Regions from separate parts of the Mesorhizobium hunchu genome, predicted to be linked through region 3. Evidence: riboswitches for the same ligand, from Rfam matches in the RefSeq annotation. Region 3 holds a riboswitch; each other region holds the start of a gene.
The links. A riboswitch is a leader RNA that binds a small molecule or an ion and turns the genes downstream of it on or off. The one in region 3 is predicted to bind cobalamin.
Positions count from the first base shown of each region.

Region 1: linked by a shared signal. The riboswitch ahead of ABMA46_RS12795 (DUF1636 family protein) and the one ahead of bluB (5,6-dimethylbenzimidazole synthase) in region 3 are both predicted to bind cobalamin.
Region 2: linked by a shared signal. The riboswitch ahead of ABMA46_RS12685 (ribonucleoside-diphosphate reductase subunit alpha) and the one ahead of bluB (5,6-dimethylbenzimidazole synthase) in region 3 are both predicted to bind cobalamin.

Region 1 covers NZ_JBEBMG010000006.1:139,631-143,836, reverse strand. The annotation lists gene ABMA46_RS12805 (winged helix-turn-helix domain-containing protein) at 1-777, shown strand, start outside; gene ABMA46_RS12800 (DUF930 domain-containing protein) at 867-1,760, shown strand; cobalamin riboswitch at 1,845-2,041, shown strand; gene ABMA46_RS12795 (DUF1636 family protein) at 2,079-2,519, shown strand; gene cobW (cobalamin biosynthesis protein CobW) at 2,516-3,553, shown strand; gene cobN (cobaltochelatase subunit CobN) at 3,579-4,206, shown strand, end outside.
Region 2 covers NZ_JBEBMG010000006.1:111,546-115,751, forward strand. The annotation lists gene ABMA46_RS12680 (DUF2218 domain-containing protein) at 1-1,050, opposite strand, end outside; cobalamin riboswitch at 1,487-1,699, shown strand; gene ABMA46_RS12685 (ribonucleoside-diphosphate reductase subunit alpha) at 1,806-4,206, shown strand, end outside.
Region 3 covers NZ_JBEBMG010000002.1:430,563-434,768, forward strand. The annotation lists gene ribB (3,4-dihydroxy-2-butanone-4-phosphate synthase) at 1-852, shown strand, start outside; gene ABMA46_RS05580 (hypothetical protein) at 941-1,909, shown strand; gene bluB (5,6-dimethylbenzimidazole synthase) at 1,913-2,638, opposite strand; cobalamin riboswitch at 2,687-2,868, opposite strand; gene ABMA46_RS05590 (histone deacetylase family protein) at 2,985-3,911, shown strand; gene ABMA46_RS05595 (exodeoxyribonuclease VII small subunit) at 3,915-4,184, shown strand.

The DNA.
Region 1 (4,206 bases), on a different contig from region 3:
ATCGAAGGCCATAAGGGCAAAGGCGGCTGGTGGGGCTGGAGCGACGCCAAGCACGCCTTCGAGTGGCTGTTCTGGGCCGGGCTGATCACTACCCATTCGCGGCGCGGCTTCGAGCGGTTCTACGACCTGCCGGAGCGCGCGCTGCCCGCCTCGGTCCTCGATCTGCCCGAGCCGTCCGCCGCAGACGCGCACCGCGAACTTCTGCGCATATCTGCTCGCGCGCACGGCGTGGCCACCTATGCGGACCTGCGCGACTATTTTCGCCTTTCGCCCGACGACACCAAGAAAGGAATCGAGGAACTGGTGGAGGAAGGCGCGCTGCTTCCGGTCACCGTCGAGGGCTGGAACCGACCGGCTTGGCTCTACAAGGACGCCCGCATGCCGCGCCGCATCGAGGCGCGCGCGTTGCTCGCCCCCTTCGACCCCGTCGTGTTCGAACGCACCCGCGCGGAGACGCTCTACGGTTTCCGCTACCGCATCGAAATCTACACGCCCGCCGAAAAGCGCCAGTTCGGCTATTATGTGCTGCCGTTCCTGCTCGGCGATACGATCGTCGCGCGCGTCGACCTGAAGGCCGACCGCCCGACCGGCGTCCTGCGCGTCCACGCGGCGTTCGCCGAGTCCGGCGCACCGCCGGAAACCGCCGCCTACCTGACGGAAGAGCTGAAGCATCTCCAGGGCTGGCTCGGGCTGGAGCGCATGGAGATCACCCCGGCGGGAGACCTTGGACCCGCTTTGCTGGCCGCGGCCGGGCCGGACGTCGCAGCCAGCGGCTGATACCGCTCAGGTTGCAAGCGGCGGCCGCGACCTGTACCCGCAAACTGTCGAGCGGCATGATATCGCCGCCATGCCGTTGCACGCTGGTGATGATGCAGGATGAAACCAGGGAGCCGAACCGAACGCTGAGACTGGCTTTGCCGGTCTCCGTCGGCCTGCATGCCGCCATCGCGGCGCTGCTGATCTTCGGGCTGCCGAACTCACTCGAGACACCGCAAAAAGAAGACGCGGTGGCAGTCAAGCTCGTTGCGCCTCCCATAGAGCAGCCAAAACCGAAAGCTCCCCCTGCCCCGCAAAAACCGCCGGAACCACCCAAAAAGCAAGCGGAGGCCGCCAAGACGCCGCCGAAGCAAACGCCTGCCAGCCAGCCTATCCCACGCCTGAATCCGGTCGTGCAATATGGACGAAAGGATACCGGCCCTCGCAAATCCTTGCAGGGAGATAGCGCGGAAGCCGGCGGAGCCGCCGAAGCCGACCGGCGGGAGGAAACGAAGCGACAGGAGGCCTCCGCCCCCGAGATCATGGCTTCGCCGGGCGGAAGCACCCAGGCACCGCCAAAACACGACGAAGCCAAGCCGAAGGCGGAGAAAGCCGAGACACCGAAAAGAGGAAAGACGAAAAAACTGAAGAATGTCAGATCGCTGTTTTCGAGATCGTCCACCGGCGACGCGCTTGCAGTCACGGCGATGGCGGGGATGCCGCGCAGCGCGCGGGGCGGCACGCTTTGCGTCAGCGAACTCAGCGCACAGCTCACCCATGCCGATCCGCCCTATTTCGCGGACCTGCTGCCCTCCTATCCGCTGAAGGATGGAAACGTCATCGACGTGCCGCGCGCGGCTTTTCGGGTCGGCGGGAAATGGCGCGACCTGGCCTACCGTTGCGAAGTCGATGCCGACGCCACGAAAGTTCTGTCCTTCGCCTTCCGCGTCGGCGACCCGATCCCGCCCGACGAATGGCAGCGGAGGGGACTGCCGGTCCGATAGCTGCCGGTGGTCCCCGGCGGACCGTCCTGTCCGGAAACCGACACCGTGCAGCGCGCGCCGTCATTGACAGTGTCCTTGCCGGCAGCCTAAATCCCGCGTGACGGTCTTCTCCCGAGAAGGAGAAGCTAAGAGGGAATGCGGTGTAGGAGATTTTCCGAATCCGCGGCTGTCCCCGCAACTGTAAGCGACGAGCCGAAGCCGAAGGCCACTGGATATCCGGGAAGGCGGCGACACGGCGAAGAACCGCGAGCCAGGAGACCTGCCGTCGAACACAGAATTCCGATCGTCCGGCGGGTGTCCCGGACAAGGAGCCGCATTTTGAACCGCGACGATGTTTTCCCCGACCTGACCGACGTTGCAGCCGGCGACCCATCGCATGGCGCGACCAACGGTGCCGACGTTACGATCGTGGTCTGCGCCACCTGCCGCGACGAAAGCGGCTCGGACGCGCATCCGCGCGCCGGCACCGTTCTCGCGGGAGACGCCCGCCGCGCCGCCGGCGGCACCGTTGCCGTCCGCACGGTGGACTGCCTCGGCAACTGCAAGCGCCGGCTCTCGGCAGCGCTTCTGCGCAAGGGTGGCTGGAGCTATATCTTCGGCGATTTGACGACCGCCAGCGGCGCCGACCTCGTGACCGGCGCCCGGCTTCTTTCAGAATCCGCGGACGGCCTGATCCCCTGGCGCGGCCGCCCCGATTGCCTCAAGCGCGGCCTTGTCGCGCGCATCCCTCCCCTCGACATGCTGAAGGACATTCCATGACCGCTTCCGCTTCCCGCGTTCCCTGCACCGTCGTCACCGGCTTCCTCGGCGCCGGCAAGACGACGCTGATCCGCCACATACTTGAAAACGCCGGCGACAAGCGGCTGGCCCTCATCGTCAACGAGTTCGGAGACGTCGGCGTCGACGGCGAGATCCTGAAAGGCTGCGGCGTCGATACCTGCCCGGAGGAGAACATCGTCGAGCTGGCCAACGGCTGTATCTGCTGCACCGTCGCCGACGACTTCGTGCCGGCGCTGGACCAGATCCTGTCGCGCACGCCGAAGGTCGATCACATCCTGATCGAGACTTCCGGCCTCGCCTTGCCTAAGCCGCTGGTGCAGGCCTTTCAGTGGCCGAGTGTCAAGAGCCGCGTCACCGTCGACGGCGTCGTGGCGGTGGTGGACGGGCCGGCGCTGGCGGACGGCCGCGTCGCCGCAGACATGGATGCGCTCGCCGCCCAGCGCGCCGCCGACGATGCACTCGACCATGATAATCCGATCGAGGAGGTCTTCGAGGATCAGGTCGGCTGCGCCGACCTCATCATCCTGTCGAAAAGCGACCTGATGGACGCGGACGCCTCCGCCAAGGCCAACGCCCTTTTGAACGAGCACGTCGCGCGGGCCGTCAAGGTGGTGCCGACCACCCAGGGCAAGGTGGACCCTTCGGTGCTGCTCGGCCTCGGCCTCGCCGTCGAGGACGACATCGAGAACCGCAAGAGCCATCATGACGGCATGGCCGACCACGAGCACGACGATTTCGATACGTTCGTCGTCGAGATTCCGACGGTGGCGGACCCGCAGGACCTTGCCGCCCGCGTGGCGAAGGCGGCGGAAGAAGAGAACGTGCTGCGCGTCAAGGGATTCGTCGAGGTCGGCGGCAAGCCGATGCGGCTTCTGCTGCAGGCGGTCGGCCCGCGCGTGAACCACTATTACGACCGGGCCTGGACGGCCGGGGACGAGCGCCGCTCGAAGCTGGTGGTGATCGGCCTGAAAGGCCTGGACAGGCCGGCGATCGAAAAAATACTGGCGGGCTGAACGGAAAAGCCGGAAGAGTCAGGTCATGCACATCCTGACCACCACTTCGGCGTCGCTCGACGATATCGCCGAGCCGATCGACTTGAGGCAGCAGCCGGCCGACATTCTGGCGCTGTCCTTCACAGACAGCGATCTGGCAGGTCTGGCTTCTGCCTGGAAGGAAGAGCGCGGCGCGCTGCCGTCGATGCGGCTCGCGGCCCTGCGCGACCTGCGCCATCCCATGTCGGTGGATCTGTGGATGGACGGCGTTGCCAGCCACGCCAAGGTCATCCTCGTGCGCCTTCTCGGCGGCTACGACTGGTGGCGCTACGGCTGCGACCGCCTGTCCGCGCTGGCGCGCGAACGTGGAATCAAGCTCGCCCTGCTGCCGGGCGAGGACCGCGACGCAGAGCCGCGACTGGCCGAGGCCTCGACGCTGCCTCAGGACGAGCTTGCCGCGCTGCTCGGCTACTTCCGGGCCGGCGGACCGGACAACATGCGCGCGCTGGTTCGCCGTCTGGCCGGTCTTGCCGGGCGCGACATCGATACCGCCCGGCCGGTCGAGGTGCCGAAGGCCGGGTACTACGAACCGGGCATGGGCGTGGTGGACCTTTCGCATGGAGGGAGATCGATCGCGCACGATGGCTCACCCCCACCCCTGTCCCCTCCCCGCA
Region 2 (4,206 bases), on a different contig from region 3:
GCGGCGCCAATAGGCGGCGGCGAGCGTCTGGTCTCGGCCGAGCCCCATTGCGCCGCGCCAATGGTCGCGCACGGTTTTGGCAGGGGTGGCTTCCGCTGCGAACCAGCCGAATGTGGAACCGTCTCGCGGCCATTGCACGGACAGCACCTCGCCGGCCAATCGCCCGTCCATAGCCGCCGCCTTGCCGTTCCGCTCCAGCCAGTGCAATTCGATCTGTGTGGCATTGCCGATCGCCTGCCGCTCGTTTCGGTCTGCGATTTCGATGAAAGCGACGCCTTTCGTGAAAGCGGGCAAGGTTTCGAGCAGGCGCCCGATCGCGGGCAGGGCGGTTTCGTCGCCGCCGAGCACATACCAGTCCGCCGGCCGCACAGGGCGGCCGACCGGCCCCATGATGCCGACCTTCTGGCCCGGTTTGGCCTGGAGCGCCCACGCCGAGCCGACGCTTTCGCCCTCATGGACGAGGAAATCGACGTCCATGAAGCCGGCGTCGATGTCGAGCGCGCGGATGGTGTAGACCCGCGCCGCCGGTCGCCGCTCGTCTGACGGCCAAATGGGCAATCCGTTGCTGCCGAGGGTCGGCCAGATCGGATCCGGAACCGTCCTGGTGGGAAACAGGACGCGAACGTGCATGCCGCCGAACTTGCCGAAGCGCTGGAGGTCTTCGCCCGTGAGCCGGATCCGCCGCATATGCGGTGTCAGGTCGCAGACGGAGGCGACTGTCATCTCGCGAAACTGCGCAAGCCGCGTGTCCCCTGCGAGATCGCCGCTCCAGATGATCTCCGGCCCGTCTTCCTTGGCATAGACCTGCACGGCCGTGGCGAGCAGGTCCTTGATACGGGCAAGCCCGTCTCGGTCGTCCGCCTCGGCGCGCATGACCAGAAGGCCCGGCTTCATGTCAAAGGAAGCCCGCCCGAAGGCGAAGCGGAAGCCGACCCTTTGCGCCTCCTGGCGGACATCGGCATCGAAGCTCTGCAACCGGTCGACGATGAGGCCGATGTAGCTCGGCAGATTCGGCAGGCGCAGTCGCGCTTCGCAGTTCAGGCTGGTCATGTCTGACATCCCGGATTATCCACCGATGCGTCCGGTCAGGGCGATCTTGAAGGTCTGCCTGCGCCCTGTACGGTCGCCGCCGGGTTAGTCGACCAACCCGGCAAGTGTTTGCAATGGCTGGATATTAAAACATGATGCCATGAGTCAACTTTATTTCTGCGGGCTGATCGGAATGTCGGTGGAGACAGGAAGGGTGGCGGTCGTGATCTGGTCCGGGCGGCCGACATATCCGATCGCCCGAGGCCGCCGCTGTGCTGACCTCGCTGGCGGTGCTGATCGTTTTCATTTCCAAGGACAATTCGCGCGAAGGAATTCAGGACTGGATCGATCTGATGTACGGCTGGAAACGGCATTGTTGCGAGGCATGGCGGGCCGTCATCCACACAATCGCGATCTTTCTGAGACCCTAAATATTGACGGAACATGCAATTGGCGATCTATATGTAGACGTCATGGTTCTCCGTAGCGATTCTTGCTTCGGAGCTAAGAGGGAAGCCGGTGCCCCGATTCCGGGAATGCCGGCGCTGCCCCCGCAACTGTAAGCAGCGAGCCTGCGTCGATGAATGCCACTGATGCCGCGAGGTATCGGGAAGGCCGACAAGGGCGATGACCTGCGAGCCAGGAGACCTGCCGTGACAGCATGAAACGTCCACGGGCGGGGTGTCCCGGAGGTGCGCTTGCGGCGGCTTGGGCATCTGTCCACCTGTCGACATGCGTCCGCTTCACGCCCCGTCCACAACGCCACGGGGAAACAGATGCCGGCGACCACGACACTCCACACCGAAGCGACCGACAAGGCTCCGATCCTTTCCAGCGACAGCGGGCATACGCCGGCGGAGCCGGGTTACCGCGTCATCCGCCGCAACGGCGCGGTGACGCCATTCGATCCGATGAAGATCACGGTCGCGCTGACCAAGGCCTTCCTGGCAGTGGAGGGATCGACGGCGGCAGGCTCCAGGCGCGTGCACGATGTGGTCGCCGATCTCACCGATCAGGTGGCTTCCGCGCTGACACGGCGCGTCGGCGAAGGCCGCACCTTCCACATCGAGGACGTGCAGGACCAGGTCGAACTGGCACTGATGCGCGGCGAGCACCATAAGGTGGCGCGCGCCTATGTTCTCTATCGCGAAGAGCGGGCGCGCGAACGTGCCGCCGAAAAGGCGTCGGTGGCGGCAAGTTCCGCGTCGTCGCTGCACGTCAAGACGGAGGATGGATCGCTCAAGCCGCTCGACGAGGAGCGTCTGGCCCGTATCGTCGAAGAAGCCTGCGACGGGCTGGATACCGTGTCCGCCGCGCCGATCCTGAGCGAGGCCAAACGCAACCTCTATGACGGCCTTTCGCTGGACGAACTGTCGCTGGCGCCGATCCTGGCCGCCCGCACGCTGGTCGAGCAGGAACCCAATTACGCCTTCGTCTCCGCGCGGCTGCTGCTCGACCGCCTGCGCCGGGAGGCGCTCACCTTCGTATCTGGGCGCCCGGAGCAGGCGACGCAGGCCGAGATGGCAACGCGCTACGCCAGCTATTTCCCGGAATTCCTGCGTGTCGGCATTGAGGCCGAACTGATCGATCCCGAACTTGGACGCTTCGATCTGGCGCGATTGGGCGCGGCGCTGAGGCCGGAACGCGACCTGAACTTCCAGTATCTCGGCCTGCAGACGCTCTACGACCGCTATTTCCTGCACACGCGTGGAAAAAGGTTCGAACTGCCGCAGGCCTTTTTCATGCGCGTCGCGATGGGCCTTGCCGTGCGCGAGATCGACCGCGAGGGCAGGGCTATCGAATTCTACGACCTCCTGTCATCCTTCGATTTCATGGCCTCGACACCGACGCTGTTCAATTCAGGAACGCTGCGCCCGCAGCTTTCCTCCTGCTTCCTGACCACGGTCGCCGACGACCTCGACGGCATCTTCAAGGCGGTCAAGGACAACGCGCTGCTGGCGAAATATTCCGGCGGCCTCGGTAACGACTGGACCCTGGTGCGCGGCCTCGGCGCCCACATCAAGGGCACCAACGGCGAGAGCCAGGGCGTCGTGCCGTTCCTGAAAGTCGCCAACGACACCGCCATCGCGGTAAACCAGGGCGGCAAGCGCAAGGGCGCTGTCTGCGCCTATCTGGAGACATGGCACGTCGACGTCGAGGAGTTTCTCGACCTCAGGAAGAACACCGGCGACGACCGTCGCCGCACGCACGACATGAACACGGCCAACTGGGTGCCGGACCTGTTCATGCAACGCGTCGAGGCGGACGGCGAATGGACGCTGTTCTCGCCCGATGAGGTGTCGGACCTGCACGACCTCTATGGCACGGCGTTCAAGGCCGCCTATGAGACATACGAGGCGAAGGCTGCCACCGGCGGCATAAAGGTGTTCCGTAAGGTCCGCGCGCTCGACCTGTGGCGCAAGATTCTGACCATGCTGTTCGAGACCGGGCATCCATGGGTCACTTTCAAGGACCCTTGCAACATTCGCTCGCCCCAATGCCACGTCGGCGTCGTGCACTCATCTAATCTCTGCACCGAGATCACGCTGAACACCTCGAAGGACGAGGTGGCTGTGTGCAACCTCGGCTCGGTCAACCTTGTCAATCATGTCATCGAAAAAGGCCTCGACCTCGACCGGCTGGCCAAGACAGTCGGCACGGCGATGCGCATGCTCGACAACGTCATCGATATAAACTTCTACACGATCCCCGAGGCGCGGCGCTCGAACCTGCGTCACCGCCCGGTCGGGCTCGGCCTGATGGGCTTCCAGGATGCGATCCAGAAGCTGCGTATCCCTTATGTCTCCGACGCTGCCGTCGCTTTCGCCGACGAGAGCATGGAGGCGATCAGCTATCATGCGATTTCCGCCTCGGTGGACCTCGCCGCCGAGCGGGGTCGCTATCCGAGCTTCAACGGCTCGCTGTGGTCGAAGGGCATCCTACCAATCGACTCCATCCGTCTGCTGGAAGAAGCACGTCCCGGCGTAGAAATGGACAGCGGTTCGACCCTCGACTGGGAGAGCCTCCGCAAACGGGTCAAAAAGACTGGCATGCGCAATTCCAACTGCATGGCGATCGCGCCGACGGCGACCATCTCCAATATCTGCGGCGTGTCGCAGTCGATCGAGCCGGCCTACCAGAACCTGTTCGTCAAATCGAACATGAGCGGCGACTTCA
Region 3 (4,206 bases):
CACACCACGGCCTTCACGGTTTCCGTCGACTTCAAGCACGGCACCACCACCGGCATCTCCGCCGACGACCGCACGCTGACCGTGCGCAACCTCGCCAACGGCAATGTCGGCGCGAACGATTTCGTCCGGCCGGGCCACATCTTCCCGCTGATCGCGCGCGAAGGCGGAGTGCTGATGCGCTCGGGCCATACCGAGGCGGCGGTGGACCTGTGCAAGCTGGCCGGCCTGCCGCCGGTCGGGGTCATCTCCGAACTGGTCAACGACGACGGCACCGTCAAGCGCGGCCCCGAGGTCTCGGCCTTCGCCGAGAAGCACGGGCTGAAGCAGGTCTCCGTCGCCGATCTGATCGCCTACCGGCAGCGCCAGGAGACGCTGGTGCAGCGTGTCGCCTGCTCCGACATCGAGACCCCCGGAGGGACGGCCAAGGTCTACACCTACATGCTGCCCTGGGACGTGATGCACCATCTGGCTGTCGTCTTCGGCGATATCCGCGACGGCCACGACGTGCCGGTGCGGCTCCACTCCGAGGATGTGGTGCGCGACGTGTTCGGCACCAGCCATCGGCTCGACGCGATCATGAAGGCGATGGGCGAGGAGCGGCGCGGCGTCATCGTCTATCTGCGCGAGGGCTCGGTCGGCGTCGCGCATCAGGACCGCAATCGCCCGGCCGCCGGCGGCGAGGACCATGAAGAGGCCCGCCGCCGCGAGAGCGAATGGCGCGAGATCGGCCTCGGCGCGCAGATCCTCAAGGATCTCGGCATCTCTTCGATCCGGCTGATCGCCTCGCGCGAGCGCCATTATGTCGGCCTGGAAGGCTTCGGCATCCACATCGCCAGTACCGAGATTCTCTAGCGGAAATAGATGATCGCGCCCGCCGCGCCGTTGACGAAACGGCCGGCATGGTCGATCCTGCGGCATCGTCTCAACCGGGGGGAGGACGATGTGGGATTTCTCGATCGGCCGCTCGGTGTCGATCATGATAAGGACGTGGCCGTTCATCCTGTTCAGGATGATCGTCTATTTCGGCATCACGCTGGCCTATATCGCAGCGACCGGAACCGGTGCGGGCATCGGCTGGGGCGTGGGGCAGGCTTTCGCCAATGGCGGGCCGGAAGCCGGAGCCTTCTATGGCGGCGTCGCCGGTTTTGTATTGGTCTCTCTTGTTGTCTACTGGATCCGCGAATTCATTCTCTATCTGCTGAAGGCCGGGCATATCGCGGTGATGGTTCATCTGCTCGATGGCCGGTCCGTGCCGGGCGGTCAGGGTCAGCTCGCCTACGCGCGTGAGGTCGTTGCCGGGCGCTTCGGCGAAGCCGGCATCCTGTTTGTGGTCGATCAACTGGTGAAAGGCGCGGTCCGCGTCGTCACCGGCCTTGTCGGCGGCATTGCCGCCTTCCTGCCGATCCCCGGCCTGAACGGCCTTGTCGGCCTCATCAACACGGTGATCCGCATAGCGCTCACCTACATCGACGAGATCATCCTGGGCTACAATATCCGCGTCGGATCGTCCTCTCCTTTCGAGACCGCGCGGCAGGGTGTGGTGCTCTATGCCCAGAACGGCGCGAAGATGGTCAAGAACGCGGCGTGGCTGGCGCTGATCCTGTGGGGCGTCACCTTCGCCATCTTCCTCGTCATGCTGGCGCCGGCCGGCGCCGTCGTCTACCTCATGCCCGGCGAACTTGGCGGCTGGAGCTTCGTGCTGGCCATCGTCTTCGCCTGGGCGCTGAAGGCCGCCTTTGTCGAGCCGTTCGCCATTGCTTCGCTGATGCAGGTCTATTTCAAGGCGATCGAAGGGCAGGCGCCCGATCCTGAGTGGGACGCCAGGCTCTCCGAGGTCTCGCGCCAGTTTCGCGAACTGAAGGACAAGGCATTCGGTTCTTTTGGAGAAGCTGCCGCCCGCCCGGCCTGAGCGTCACTCCTGTGCCGGCAGGTCGGCGATCGCCTTGGTCAGCCCGGCGTCGCCGGATGCGCCATAGCGTTCGCCCATCACCAGTTCGGCGAGAGGCAGTCGTTCGCGCCACCTCCGCCGTTGCAGCTCCGGCGTCGTCGCGAAACCGGAGACCCGGCCGACGCACAGATAGGCGACCGGCACGACATGCTCGGGAATGCCGAGCAAGGCTTTGAGGGCGCCCTTGTCGAGGATGCTGACCCAGCCCACGCCGATGCCTTCGGCGCGCGCCGCCAGCCAGAAGTTCTGAACCGCGCAGACGGTGCTGAAGAGGTCCATCTCGGGATTGTGCCAGCGGCCGAGCGGTGAGTCCCTGGCGCGCTCGCGATCGCAGGTGATGCACAGGTTCAGCGCGCTTTCGCAGATGCCTTCGAGCCGCAGGTTCCGGTAGAGCGCCCGGCGGTCCTCGGCGACATTGCATTCTTCCTCGATGCGGGCCTGGAGGAAGATGTCGCGCACCTTCTCGCGTCGTCGCCTGTCGCGGATGACGATGAAATTCCACGGCTGCATGAAGCCGACCGAAGGCGCGTGGTGCGCGGCACGGATCAGCCGCGCCAGCGTACTGTCGTCGATCGGTGCTGCCACGAAATCCGAGCGGATGTCGCGGCGCGTGAAGATGGCCCGATAGACGGCCGCACGGGCGTCCTCGTCGAAAGCGTTGTCGTCCAGATGATGAGCGCCGGCATCCATCGCGTATCCCCTTGCGATCGAAAACAGGTCGCTCCGCCCGGCCTTGCGGGGCGACCGTCTTGCCTGGCCGGTCTTCTGGCTCGGGTTCGTCCCACATTCGGCGCCTTCCCGCCCTCAGGCAGTGGCATTTGCCGATGCGGTCCCCCTCACAGCGTTGGGCACGCCGCGGATTTGCACCGCGTTCCCGATTCTCCCGCTTCGCGGCGGGCACCTGGCGGGACCGAAACTAGCCCACGATCCCCTGTCTGCCTAGCGGAGAAGTGGTATCGGGCGTCCCGGGCGACTTTCCCCAGCCGAATTCAGCGCTTGCGTGGCGAAACGGCGTGTCGCGCTCTATGTTAGGCGCATGGTCACCCGCCTCTATACCCATCCGATCTACCTCGAACACCTGACACCCGCCGGACACCCCGAGCGGCCCGACCGGCTGCGCGCTATCCAGCGCGTGCTGGATGACGAGGCGTTCGCCGCGCTCGACCGGGTCGAGGCGCCGATGGGAGACGAAGCGACCATCCTTTATGCGCATCCGCAGGAGCATCTCGATCGCGTCCGCGCCGCCGTCCCTTCGGAAGGCATGACGCAGATCGATGCCGACACGGTCGCCACGCCGAAAAGCTGGCAGGCGGCGCTGACCGCGATCGGCGCCGCCAATGCGGCGGTGGACGACGTGTTCGAGGGCCGCGCCGACAACGTCTTCGTCGCCTCGCGCCCGCCGGGCCATCACGCCGAAAAGACGACGGCGATGGGGTTCTGCCTGTTCAACAACGCCGCGGTCGCCGCCCGCCACGCGCAGAAGAAGCACGGCGCCGAACGCGTCGCCATCGTCGACTGGGACGTCCATCACGGCAACGGCACGCAGGATATCTTCTGGGACGACCCCACGGTGCTCTATTGCTCGACGCACCAGATGCCGCTCTATCCCGGCACCGGCGCGAAGAACGAGACAGGTGCCGGCAACATCGTCAACGCGCCGCTGGCGCCGCGCACCGGCAGTGACACCTTTCGCGACGCCCTCCTGTCGCGCGTCCTGCCCTCCATCGACGCCTTCCGCCCCGACCTGGTCATCATCTCGGCCGGCTTCGACGCCCACCACCGCGATCCGCTGGCCGAGATCGATTTGACCGAAGAGGATTTCGATTGGGCGACCGGACAACTGATGGAAAAGGCCTCCACCCACAGCGCCGGCCGTCTGGTCAGCCTGCTCGAAGGCGGCTACGACCTGCAGGGGCTGGCCTTCTCGACCGCCGCCCATGTCGGCCGGCTGATGAAAGGATGACCGATGACCGCTGAAGCGAACGACGACGTCAAGACCAACGAGGACGTAAGGGCGATGAGCTTCGAGCAGGCGCTCGACGCGCTGGAGAAGATCGTCGACGACCTGGAGCGCGGCGACGTGCCGCTCGATCAGTCGATCAGGATCTATGAACGCGGCGAGGCGCTGAAGGCGCATTGCGACCGCCTGCTGAAAGCTGCCGAGGACAAGGTCGAGAAGATCCGCCTGTCGCGCGACGGCAAGCCGGTGGGCACGGAGCCGCTTGACGGGGAGTGACCGGCTCCGGCGTCACCGCTTG